4 regions of the Peribacillus sp. B2I2 genome follow, and region 1 is predicted to be linked to each of the others. Evidence: a T-box and tRNA genes for the amino acid it is inferred to sense, from the RefSeq annotation. Region 1 holds a T-box; the other regions hold tRNA genes.
The links. A T-box is a leader RNA that pairs with one kind of tRNA and senses whether it is charged. The one in region 1 lies ahead of argS (arginine--tRNA ligase), so its partner is inferred to be a tRNA-Arg.
Positions count from the first base shown of each region.

Region 2: it has a tRNA-Arg gene. The T-box ahead of argS (arginine--tRNA ligase) is inferred to sense a tRNA for this amino acid. The anticodon was not compared.
Region 3: it has a tRNA-Arg gene. The T-box ahead of argS (arginine--tRNA ligase) is inferred to sense a tRNA for this amino acid. The anticodon was not compared.
Region 4: it has a tRNA-Arg gene. The T-box ahead of argS (arginine--tRNA ligase) is inferred to sense a tRNA for this amino acid. The anticodon was not compared.

Region 1 covers NZ_JBGCCB010000001.1:4,594,868-4,597,993, forward strand. The annotation lists partial or broken gene ABIE66_RS22810 (SET domain-containing protein-lysine N-methyltransferase) at 1-103, shown strand, start outside; gene argS (arginine--tRNA ligase) at 182-1,861, opposite strand; T-box leader at 1,900-2,118, opposite strand; gene ABIE66_RS22820 (response regulator) at 2,207-2,752, opposite strand; gene desA (Delta(5) desaturase DesA) at 2,846-3,126, opposite strand, start outside.
Region 2 covers NZ_JBGCCB010000001.1:5,209,752-5,212,877, reverse strand. The annotation lists gene whiA (DNA-binding protein WhiA) at 1-661, shown strand, start outside; gene ABIE66_RS26065 (HPr family phosphocarrier protein) at 682-939, shown strand; gene clpP (ATP-dependent Clp endopeptidase proteolytic subunit ClpP) at 1,050-1,658, opposite strand; tRNA gene ABIE66_RS26055 (tRNA-Arg) at 1,948-2,019, shown strand; gene rpoN (RNA polymerase factor sigma-54) at 2,349-3,126, shown strand, end outside.
Region 3 covers NZ_JBGCCB010000001.1:5,447,815-5,450,940, reverse strand. The annotation lists partial or broken gene ABIE66_RS27225 (DNA topoisomerase III) at 1-652, shown strand, start outside; gene ABIE66_RS27220 (hypothetical protein) at 867-1,034, opposite strand; tRNA gene ABIE66_RS27215 (tRNA-Arg) at 1,532-1,605, opposite strand; gene ABIE66_RS27210 (polysaccharide deacetylase family protein) at 1,852-2,691, shown strand; cobalamin riboswitch at 2,779-2,953, shown strand.
Region 4 covers NZ_JBGCCB010000001.1:3,954,893-3,958,018, reverse strand. The annotation lists gene ABIE66_RS19565 (XTP/dITP diphosphatase) at 1-572, shown strand, start outside; gene ABIE66_RS19560 (metallophosphoesterase family protein) at 575-1,087, shown strand; tRNA gene ABIE66_RS19555 (tRNA-Arg) at 1,261-1,334, shown strand; gene ABIE66_RS19550 (hypothetical protein) at 1,555-1,755, shown strand; gene ABIE66_RS19545 (hypothetical protein) at 1,848-2,108, opposite strand; gene ABIE66_RS19540 (DUF2087 domain-containing protein) at 2,417-3,126, shown strand, end outside.

The DNA of each region.
Region 1 (3,126 bases):
TTTAACGATAGACTTTTTTGCACATAAAGATATAAAGGCTGGCGAGGAAATCACGATCGAAATTGATGATAAATCACCCTTATGGTTTTATATCATCGAGTAGGAGTTTTTGCCATTTCATTTAAAAAGAATCCATTTTGATCAATCTTTCGTCAAAATGGATTCTTTATTCGTTTTAACGTTACATTTTAGTCGGCGCTGAAATTCCCAATAAGCTTAGCGCATCCTTTAATACCGTCGATACGGAAAAAGCGAACGAGAGCTTCAATTGTTTCCATTCATCTTCAACCAAGATTTTCGTATGTGCATAATACTTATTGAATGCGCGTGATAACTGCAAGCTGAATTTCGCGATTTGTGATGGGTCGGCTTGTTCAAATGATTTTTGGACAATGATCGGATATTGCTCCAGCAGCTGGAGTACTGACCAAGCATATTCTCCTAAAGCTTCAAAATGGATGGCCTGCTCTTTATATTCACCTTTCTCAAGCAATGATGAAATTCGCGCAAATGTGTACTGTACATAAGGACCCGTTTCTCCCTCAAAATTCATCATTTGCTCTAATGAAAAATCAATATCGTTCATGCGGTGATTTTTTAAATCATTAAAGATTACCGCTCCGACACCAACCTGTTTTGCAACCAGTTCTTTCTGTTCAAGTGCCTGATTTTTTTCATCGATATTGCGCTTTGCAGTTTCGATTGCCTCTGCCAATACATCCGCAAGCAGCACGACTTTCCCTTTACGTGTCGACATTTTCTTACCGTCTTTTAACATCATGCCAAAGGCTACGTGCTGTAAGTCATTTGACCAATCGTACCCCATTTTCCCAATGACATTAAAGAGTTGTTTAAAATGCAGGGATTGTTCGTTTCCTACAACGTAAAATGTTTTCTTCGCATCATACTGCTTTTTACGATACAGTGCTGCTGCTAAATCACGCGTCGCATAAAGTGTCGCACCGTCCGTTTTCGTAATCAAGCAAGGCGGCATATCTTCCAATTCCACGACATAAGCACCTTCGGAAAGGGTAAGTAAGCCTTTTTCATTCAATTCCTCGACAACAACATCCATCTTGTCATTGTAAAACGCTTCGCCAGCATAGGTATCAAAACGGATGCCCAATAAATCATAAATCGTATCGAATTCTTTTAAAGACGCATCCCTGAACCATTTCCATAGTGCCAGTGCCTCCTCGTCTCCATCTTCAAGCGACTTGAAGCTAGCGCGTGCTTGGTCATTCAACGATTCATCCGTTTCAGCCATAGCATGGAACTTCACATAGATTTTCAATAATTCTTGAATCGGGGAAGCTTCGATTGCCTCTTTGTCTCCCCACAGCTTATACGCGACAATCAATTTGCCGAATTGCGTGCCCCAATCCCCTAAATGATTAATACGCACGGCATTGTAGCCATTTTTTTCAGCAATGTTAGCCAGTGCATTCCCTATGACCGTTGAGCGTAAGTGCCCCATGGAAAAAGGCTTGGCAATATTCGGGGATGAATAATCAATCACGACATTTTCCTGTACAGGCTGCTTCGAACCATACTGCTCCTTCTCACTTAATATGGTTTGCAGCACATTTTCCGTCACCATCTTTTGATTGACGAAGATATTCAGATAGCCACCCACTACGTTCACTTCGTGGATCAATTGACCGTTTAATTGCTCAGCTATTTCAGACGCAATAACTTGAGGTGATTTTCTAAATTTTTTTGCAAGTGTAAAGCACGGAAAGGCGACATCACCTAACTCCATTAATTTAGGCTTTTCCATTAATTTTTCTATTTCACTTGCTGGCAATTCATTGTTTAAAGCAGTTGAAATTAATGCTGCAATTGTTTTATTCATCGTCATTTCCCCTCCTAAAAAAACAAAAAAGCCCCCGTCTCTAAATAAGAGACGAGAGCATAGATTCCCGTGGTACCACTCTAGTTGCCACAAATCGTGACCACTTTCCATTGTTAACGAGGTGACTCCCCGATGTTCCCTACTAAACGTTTCAAGAAATTTCTCCAAAGTGCGCTTCATTCATCCGTCCTGCATTAGGCTCACACCGTCCCTAACTCGCTTTCCATTTCAAAATGAACTACTCTCTTTATCACAGAATTTTCAATATTATGATTTAATCCATCGTACACAATTTAAAAATACGTGTCAACACAGGATTTCAGATCCAACCGGTTATAAGCCTCAATATGACTAACCAGCCGGTAACTTCATTTTATCCTTGATGGTCGAAAAATATTTCCTTACGGTACCAATTGGGTTTCTTTGCTGATTAGATGGTTCATTTGTGGTTTGACCATCGGCTAACAGGCCTAACACTCCCATTTCCCGGGTATTATTGTTGGAAGACTCATCTGTAAGTTCGGGGGAGTATATACGCTCGCCATCCATTATTCTGCGAATCGAGCAGGCTAACTCTTCGCTCGGGCCATCCTTCAATAAATAACCACTTACATTAGCTTTTAACGCAAGTTGAAAATAACCAGTCCTTCGAAATGTCGTTAATATAATCACTTTGCATTCAAATGACTTTAAAGCTTCTGCTGCCTCAAGTCCGCTCATTACAGGCATCTCCATATCCATGATACAAACATCAGGCTGTAATTGGTTCACAAGAGTGATCGCTTCTTCTCCATTACTGGCTTGCCCGACAATTTCTATATCTTCTTCAAGATTGAGTAGAGAACTTATTGCCTCTAACAGCATTTGCTGATTCTCTGCAATGACAATTCGAATCATTTTAAGTTCTCTCCTTTATCGAGTCGCTTATATGAAGCAAAGACTCCCCCTAATCCAAGGATTATTAAGGGAGTCTGGAATGATTCATGAACGTTACAGTTCAGATTTCACTTGAGCGGAAACGCTTTTTTTCGTTAAATATTTTATGTCTTTGAAGCCAACAAAATTCTTGTTTTTCTCATCCCATAAACGGAAACGGAGTGAGCTCAAGCTTGTCGCAAGAGTAATCGTTGGAACGTTCTCTAATGGCTGCGTATTATTGTGCGCCATTTCCAATTTATAGTTAGGTACCCTTGGACTTAAATGGTGAACATGATGGTAACCGATATTACCAGTAAGGAACTGCATCAGTTTTGGAAGCTTATAAAAAGAAC
Region 2 (3,126 bases), 610 kb from region 1:
CGATTTGGAAATTTTAGGCGATGGCTTTGAAATTCTCCATGCCATATCCGATACTATTGTTGGGAAGAAATGCTGTAAGCGTTCATACCTAAGAGGTGCATTTCTTGCGGGGGGTTCGGTAAACAATCCGGAAACGTCTTCCTATCACCTTGAGATTTTCTCACTTTATAAAGAGCACAATGATGCCCTTTGTGAGCTAATGAATAAGTTTGGCTTGAAGGCCAAGACACTTGAACGCAAAAAAGGGTACATCATTTATTTGAAAGAAGCCGAAAAGATTGCCGAGTTTTTAAGTATAGTTGGTGCCCATTCAGCTTTATTAAGGTTCGAGGATGTACGGATTGTCCGTGATATGCGTAATTCAGTGAATCGACTTGTGAATTGTGAAACAGCCAATTTGAACAAAACGATTGGTGCCTCATTGCGCCAGGTTGAAAATATCCATTACATTGAGGATACGGTGGGACTAAGCATTTTACCGGATAAGCTTCGGGAAATTGCGGAGCTTAGGATAGCATTTCAGGATATAACCTTAAAGGAACTTGGAGAAATGGTATCCGGAGGAAACATCAGTAAGTCCGGAATTAATCACAGATTGCGAAAGATTGATGAAATAGCTGACAGGCTCCGTGGGGGAGAGGCTATTTCTGCGAAAAAATAAAGCTAACAGGGGAGATCAAGATGGTGGAAAAACAAGTTGAGGTAAAATTGAAAACGGGATTACAAGCCCGGCCGGCGGCTCTTTTTGTACAAGAAGCTAACCGCTTTCATTCAGATGTTTTTCTTGAAAAAGAAGGAAAGAAAGTGAATGCAAAAAGTATAATGGGATTAATGAGCCTTGCCATCAGTTCTGGCGTGTCCGTGAAGTTAATCGTCGAAGGACGCGATGAAAAAGAAGCATTAGAGGCATTGGAAGAGTTCGTTCAGCAAGAGGGTTAAAAGAAGAGGATGCCTAAAAGTGCATCCTTTTCTTTTATATTCTTCAGATTAAGAAAAAAGCTCCGAAAGTCGCTTAAGACGACTTCCGGAGCCTTTTTGTATAATAATTATTATTTAGAGTCTTTTTTATCATCAAGAGCGCTGCGTGTGATTACTTTGTCAATCAATCCATATTCAAGAGCCCTTTCGGAAGTCATGAAGTTATCACGCTCCGTATCTCTTTGAAGGACTTCAATAGGTTGACCAGTACGTTCTGCTAATATTTGGTTCAGTTTATCTTTCAAGTGAAGGATACGGCGGGCTGCAATTTCAATTTCAGTAGCTTGACCTTGAGCTCCTCCAAGTGGTTGGTGAATCATGACTTCACTGTTTGGCAACGCATAACGTTTGCCTTTTTCACCAGCTGCCAATAGGAATGCACCCATGGAAGCAGCCATACCGATGCATACAGTGGATACATTAGGTTTGATATATTGCATAGTATCGTAAATGGCCATACCGGAAGTGATGCTTCCACCGGGGCTGTTGATATATAGAGTGATATCTTTTTCAGGATTTTCTGCTTCTAAAAATAGTAATTGAGCTACAATTGAGTTGGAAACATTATCGTCAATTGCACTTCCTAGCATAATGATCCGGTCTTTTAATAAACGGGAGTAAATATCGTAGGCACGCTCCCCACGACTTGTTTGTTCGATAACTGTAGGAATTAAATTCATGTTCATTTCCTCCTTCGATTAAGAGAATCATTTAAATTCTTTATGTATGTATGATACACTTTTTGGTCAATTTAGGTCAAACAAAACAAACCCTATAATGGATAATTTGTTCGACAATTTTCTGGCCAAGGCTCCTTCCTGATAGATTGCTTTATATATTATGCCGCACAGGGATGAATTTCCACATTACCCATAATACCCAAAAGGCGAAGTTTTAAACCTGATAACCCTTGCAAAGGATGGGATTCTATCATATAATGAAGTCTGTCGAAAAAATATTTTCTATTACGCCCTCGTAGTGCAACGGATAGAACGCAAGCCTCCGAAGCTTGAAATGCAGGTTCGATTCCTGCCGAGGGCATTACCAATCTTCTGCTTAATAAAGTGGGGGATTTTTTATTGGCCATTTTTAAAAGGTCGCATCAATTGGGTTCTTGCGGTTTTTGATGGATTTACTCGATTTCCGTAAAATTCCATCGAATCTTGCTATGTCAGCTTTCTTTGGAAAATATTCGCCCACACCTTTGAAAAATGGTGATTTTTCAATAAAAGTAGTTGTGAAAATTGCATTTCTAACATATAGTATTTAAAACAAATACACTATTCAGAAAAAAACGTAAGCGTTTTCATGGGTTTTTGTGTAGAATTTTCTCCTGATAATGTAAAATGGAGTGGGGGAGGGATGAATCGATGAGTATGAATATGAAAGCAGGACTTTTTCAACAGCAAACATTAAAGATGGCAATGACCCAGGAGCTAATGCAGGCTATTACATTGCTGCAATACTCCTCACAGGAGCTATCGGCTTTCTTAGAAAATAAAATGGTGGAAAATCCATTACTGTCCCTAGATCAGCCAACATCGGCTTTATTTCAGCCAACCTTTGACCGGAAAAAGGGTAAACGTACTCTTAAAAATACGTATGATGCCAACTATTGGATTGAACAGATCAGTGAAGATACTCTATCGCTTGAACAGCATGTCATGTCCCAGGTGAATCACCAGCAACTTTCCGGTGAGCAGCAGAAGGCAATGCTGCTATTAATTCATAATCTTGATGAAAACGGTTACTTAAGGACTCAGCTGGAGGATATATGTGTTCCAGGAATTTCTTCAGTCGTGTTGGAAGAGAGCCTTTCGATTTTACAGCAACTCGAGCCACATGGAATTGCAGCAAGAAATCTCCAAGAGTGCCTTTTGCTTCAGGTAAAAGCAGAAGGGGTGAATCAGCTGGCAGAATCGATCATAGAAAACCATTTCCTCGATTTTGCTGAAAAGCGTTGGAAAGACTTAAGTAAGAAAATTGGTGTTACAATGAAGGAGATTCAAGAAGTATTTGATTATGTCCAGACGTTGAACCCGCGTCCAGCTTCACTATTTTTTCAGGAAAAACCTTCTTATATAGTGCCGGACGTGGTCGTGGAAGTTCGTGATGGGATACTGCTTGTCGGGAATTATGACGGCAACT
Region 3 (3,126 bases), 850 kb from region 1:
TGGGACTGTTGCAACACGTGCTGACGTTATTGAAAAATTGTTCAATAGCTTCCTGATTGAAAAGAGAGGGAAGGGCCTTCATGTAACTTCGAAAGGTAAACAACTCCTTCAATTGGCACCTGAAGACTTACGATCTCCAGCACTGACAGCTCAATGGGAGCAAAAGTTAACAGCGATTGCCAAAGGACAGCTACCAAAACAGGCATTCATCGGCGATATGCGCACCTATGCCAAAAATATCGTTCAAGAAATCAAAAATAGTGACCAAAAGTTCAAGCATGATAACGTGTCAGGAACGAAATGTCCTGATTGCGGCAAGCTGATGCTTGAAGTGAATAGTAAAAAGGGAAAAATGCTTGTCTGTCAGGATCGTGAATGTGGCCACAAAAAAGGTGTTTCACGTGTAACAAATGCCAGATGTCCACAATGTCACAAAAAGATGGAAATGCGCGGTCAAGGAGAAGCACAGACATTCACCTGTAAATGCGGTTTCCACGAAAAACTTTCTTCTTACAATAAACGAAGAGGGCAAAATAAAAATCAAAAAGTATCAAAAAATGAAGTCTCCAATTATATGAAAAAGCAAAATAAAGAAGAGCCGATCAATACTGCCTTAGCGGATGCTTTGGCCAAACTGAAATTCGATAAATAAAAGAAAAGGGTCCTTCACTTTTAGCTTAATAGTGAAAGGGCCTTTTTTTTGGGGGGTATTTGAATGGGGCGGGGTGGGCAAATTTCCTTGTCGGCAGGTTTATCTTTCCAGACAAAAGATTGCCGCTTGATGAAGTGGCGAAATCCATATAAAAGTAAAAGCAGAAAAGGATGGAGCATTTGCTCCATCCTTTTCCATATATCACTGCTTCGGGTTAAATTTCATTCAGTACGGTGCCGTGTAATTCATATTCAAGTGTTTCGTCAGTTGTGTGTGTGTGTTTATCCGTATCTGCTAGTGTAAGCGTACTGAATGTCTGCTGATCACCCGGACTGAAAATTGCTTCATCATTCTCTGGATTCCATAGGTTGTAAATACTCATGATCAGTATCCTCCTCCTTTGGGCGAGAAGACTAGTAATTCCCTTTTTGGTTATCGACTAACTCTTCAATTGACTCTAACGCTGATCACCGGGACTAAACACCGCTGCGTCATTCTCTTTGTTCCATTGGCTTCTGATTGTACTCATCGTGCACATCATCTCCTTTGGTGAGAATGTCTTACAGTATTTATCTACCCGGATGGGACAGGTTAAAACATATATTTCAAAAAAATATTACTTTTCTGCGGATATATATATCGAAAAACATCATTAATTAAAACTTCTCTTTAAACAGAGTCAAAAAGTTGAAAGAAAATTAAATGGTTAATCTCATAATGTATTGTTCGCCGATACTTCCGACTTTTCTCATACCGGTATCTAGAAATCCGACCTTTACATTGGAAGCCCCTCAAAAACCTAAATAGGTAAGGCCATACCAACAGAAAAACCCTGTTACGACGCGGAGGTACCGCATTGTAACAGGGTTTTAAAATTAGCGTCCCAGATAGGAATCGAACCTACGACCTACAGCTTAGGAGGCTGTCGCTCTATCCTGCTGAGCTACTGGGACATATAAAAAAAGTCGACGACTTATTTATTATATTTCTTATAGGCAAACTTTTCAAGTTAATAGCAATAATAATTATGAAAAAATCATCTAAACGCTTAGCGGGTCTCTTATTTCTGTTTTTTCCTTTTTTTTCGTTAAATGGAATACTTTATTATTGGTTGGTTTTCTGGTACTATTATACTAGAAAAAAATAGGAGAATGATAGTGGGAAAATACAGAGTTTTACTGTTTGTGGCATTGCTGGGGATGTTAATTTTACCTGCATGCTCACAAGGGATTTTAGAGGGTATAGGCAAAAAGAGGGCTGCGCCGATTGCGGAAGATGACATTGAAGTGGTTGAGGCAGCGGAGAATGGCACCGGACAGGATTCAAAGGACGAACCGGAACAAATCGATACGAGAAATTGGATAAGGGCCGATTCTGCGGTTCAGTTTCCAATATTGATGTATCATAGCATTTCTGAAGGTAATGGCCTTCGGGTTCCAAGAGAGGAATTCCAATCACAAATGACTTGGCTTCGGGAGAATGGTTACTATACATTATCCCCTAAAGAAGCATTCCTCGTTTTAACCGAAAATCGGATGCCAAGTGATAAGTGCGTCTGGCTTACTTTTGATGATGGCTATACAGATAACTACACGGAAGCTTTCCCCATATTAAAAGAATATGATATGAAAGCAACCATCTTCATGATTGGGAAGTCCATTGATAAAGGTCATCACCTGACTGAAAATCAAATGTTGGAGATGAGCAGGAATGGGGTTTCGATCGAAAGTCATACTATCAACCATTTGGAGCTGAACCGGATGACGGCAGAGCAGCAAGAAGCGGAAATGGTTCAGTCGAAGGAGCTATTCGACCGTATCCTCGACCAGGACACGACAGTAATTTCCTATCCGGTTGGCCGGTATAACGAAGAAAGTCTATGGGTGTCAGAAGAAGCTGGATACAAGATGGCAGTCACTACCGAACCTGGAGGAGCTTCAAGGGACCAAGGGATGCATTCCCTGCATAGGGTTCGGATTTCACCGGGATTATCAGTCGAGGGATTTGCGTCCCTGATTGAAAATGCTTCTAATCATTGAAGATGGACGGGTCATTTCGAGGCAAGTCAGAAAAATCATATAATAATCGATTCTTACATGGTGTATAATGAAAGGCAGTGAAAATTATATACATATGAACGATTTGGTGTCTTAATGACTTAAAAGGGAAGTTGGTGAAATGCCAGCGCGGTCCCGCCACTGTATATGGGAGCCAACGGATGTTTACCACTGTATGAGATATGGGAAGGTGCCGTTGACGATGACCATGAGCCAGGAGACCTGCCAAAATTCGTACACCTGTAACCTACGCGGATGGGAAGGTGTGTGGCAGACCCTAAAGAGTCCGTAATTATATTGTTGCCATACAAGCATCTTCCGTTTAACGGGAGGTGCTTTTGTTTTGGGGTGCATCTTCCGATAATGCGTTTTGTTCATTAGGTGTGAAGAAATTAAAAGAAAAAAAGATTGTGGGGA
Region 4 (3,126 bases), 640 kb from region 1:
CCAAGGAATTCGAAAGCTTGTTCTCTGCTAAAGGATATGAAGTCAAAACGCTTCTCGATGTACCGGGTGCACCGGATGTGGAGGAAACAGGTACAACCTTTGAAGAAAATGCAATCTTGAAAGCAGAGGCCATTGCCCATCAGCTAGGCCATTTTGTCATTGCGGATGATTCCGGATTGCTTGTAGATGCATTGGATGGCCGTCCGGGCGTATATTCTGCCCGCTATGCTGGAGAGTCCAAGAGTGATGAAGCGAACACGGAAAAAGTCCTCGGGGAATTGGAAGGCGTCCCGGAAGAGGAAAGGACAGCGAGATTCTATTGCGCCTTGGCCCTCGCGTCACCCAACCAGGAAACGATTACGGTTTCGGGAACGATGGAAGGCTTGATTACAGAACAGCCTTCAGGAACGAATGGATTTGGTTATGATCCAATCTTTTTTGTTAAAGAACAGGGTAAAACAAACGCCGAATTGACAAAAGAGGAAAAAAACCAAATCAGCCACCGTGCCCACGCATTGAGGGCCCTAGATGAAAAACTTGATTTATTTCTAAAAAGGGAAGAAGGAATGTGACGATGAAAGTGCTAATAATGAGTGACAGTCATGGCTTAACTCATGAAATAAGCATGATAACCGACCGTCATAAACAAGAAGTTGCTGCCATGATCCATTGCGGTGATTCAGAGTTGGAAAGAAATGATCCTCACATGGCGGATTTCTTAGCTGTTCGTGGGAATTGTGATCATGATTCGGCATATCCGACTGACATTGTGGAGAACATCGCAGGCAAGCGTTTCTTCATTACGCATGGACATCTCTATAACATAAAGATGACCCTGATGAATTTATCTTATAAAAGTGAAGAGGCCGAAGCGGATATTATTTGCTTTGGTCACTCCCACGCTGCAGGTTCCGAATCGATTGACGGCAAGCTCTTCATCAACCCGGGAAGCATACGCCAGCCGCGTGGACGAAAAGAGAAAACCTATGCCATTTTGGAAATGGGAACAGGCAAACTTGAAATCACCTATTATGACCTTGAAGGAAAAATCGTTGAAGAATTAAGAAATGCTTATCAAATGGAATGAATTCATGTATAATGAACAGGAAGCGTTTTTCCCCGCTTCCTGGTACATAAAAAAAGAAAAAAACTTTTTATGAAAAACCGTTGACTTTCTTTTGATATCCTACTATAATAAGAAGTGTCCTAAGGGAACAGTTAAGGTAATACATAAGTTTTACCGCAACTTATATCATAAATGTCTCAGTAGCTCAGCTGGATAGAGCAACGCCCTTCTAAGGCGTCGGTCGGGAGTTCGAATCTCTCCTGGGACACTAACTTGAAAAAGCCAAAACCTTTTAAGGTTTTGGCTTTTTTACTTTTTGCTTTAAGTGTGAACGAAAATATGGGATGAATATAGAAAGAATGCCTTTCGATTTGCATCCTTTGAACCATTAATGTTCCGTTTTGACGAAAAGAAGTTTTTTATTTCATATTTATCGCAGGTGGATGATCTTTTTATGTCGAACTTGTTATGGATAAGGAGTTGTTTAAATGAATAAAGATAGATTGTTCAAGTTCATTCAAACTTCCACTCGGGGCAATTTCTTCTCAGTCGAAATATCCGAAGATGGAACTAAAGTAGTCCAATTAGCCAAAGAGTTAGAAAAAGAAGGAAGAATCAAGTTGAGGGAATGCACACGAAAAGATCAAAGTGTTTATCTGGAAGGAATACTTAAGTTTGTGCCTAGCTAATACTTAATGAGCTAACGAAGGACTTATACTACGAATTTCATATGCTCCATGGAAAAAAGGCATCCAACATTGGATGCCTTTTTCTATTTTAATCAAGTCCTATTTAATGTTTGAAGATTCTTTTTAATAGTTTCACGGTTTTTGATTATTGCCGTCTTCAATTCTTCAACGGGTGAACTTTTATCATCTTCTTCACTAAGTTGCTGCACACTTGATTGGTTTTGTATAAGTATTTCAATTGTATCCCGTAATTCTGGCAGTGATACCTTGAATTGTTCGGATAAATGATGTAATGCCTTATGTAAATCGGGGTTATGGATTGAAGGGACAATCCCTTCATGTTTATCTTTCAATGATAATCCTCCTCTAAGCTTATTCGCGCTTTTATATAGCATAATATTGAGGGTAGATAATTATACAATGAAGGCTCTATTTCGACATGGGAAATTACACTCGTTAATCAATGGATTATATCGGCATAGTGCCATGGGATCATTGAACTTGGTTGAAATCAGTAAAAGCTCAATTCCCTGACTCCTCGCTTACAAGGCCTGAATACTTTAGTGAAATTATAAATAAATCAGAAAAAACATTGACATATAGCAAACAAATTAATAATATGTTTATTATATTATAAACTTTACGGGGAAGTGTTTGTTTAATGAAGGACGCTGAAATGTTTTGGAGTGCATCTCAGGATGAGCTTAAACAAGGGTATAGCGAAGAAGGGAATCAATATATTTGTTTGCTATGCGGAAATGCAATTGAAAAGGGGATAGTATACCCGAAAGATGGGGTTCTTTATGAAGCTGAGAGGTATATGCGAATTCATATTGAACATGCACACAGCTCCGTTTTTGAATACTTGATTGATCTCGATAAAAAACTTACAGGGCTTACTGATCACCAAAATCGTCTCCTTCGCCTTTTTTACCAAGGGAAGAATGATGCTGAGGTTCAGGAGGAAATGGGAATTGGAAGTCCTTCCACAATTCGGAACCATCGCTTTGTGTTAAAAGAGAAAGAGCGTCAGGCTAAGTTATTTTTAGCACTGATGGAACTTTTGAAAGATAAAGATGAACATGCGCCGGCATTTATCCCCCTTCATCAAAAAGCAAGGATGGTCGATGATCGTTATAACGTTACCGAGGATGAAAAGATGGCTGTACTGAAAAAGTATTTCCCTAAAGGCAGTAAGGATGCATTAAAGTCTTTCCCGCCCAAGGAAAAACAAAGGCTGATGATTCTCCAAGAAATTATGAACCGTTTTGAAAATGAGCGAAAATACGAAGAAAAGGAAATCAATCAAATATTGGGTGCCGTTTATCATGATCATGTTCTTTTGAGGAGATATTTAATAGAATATGGATT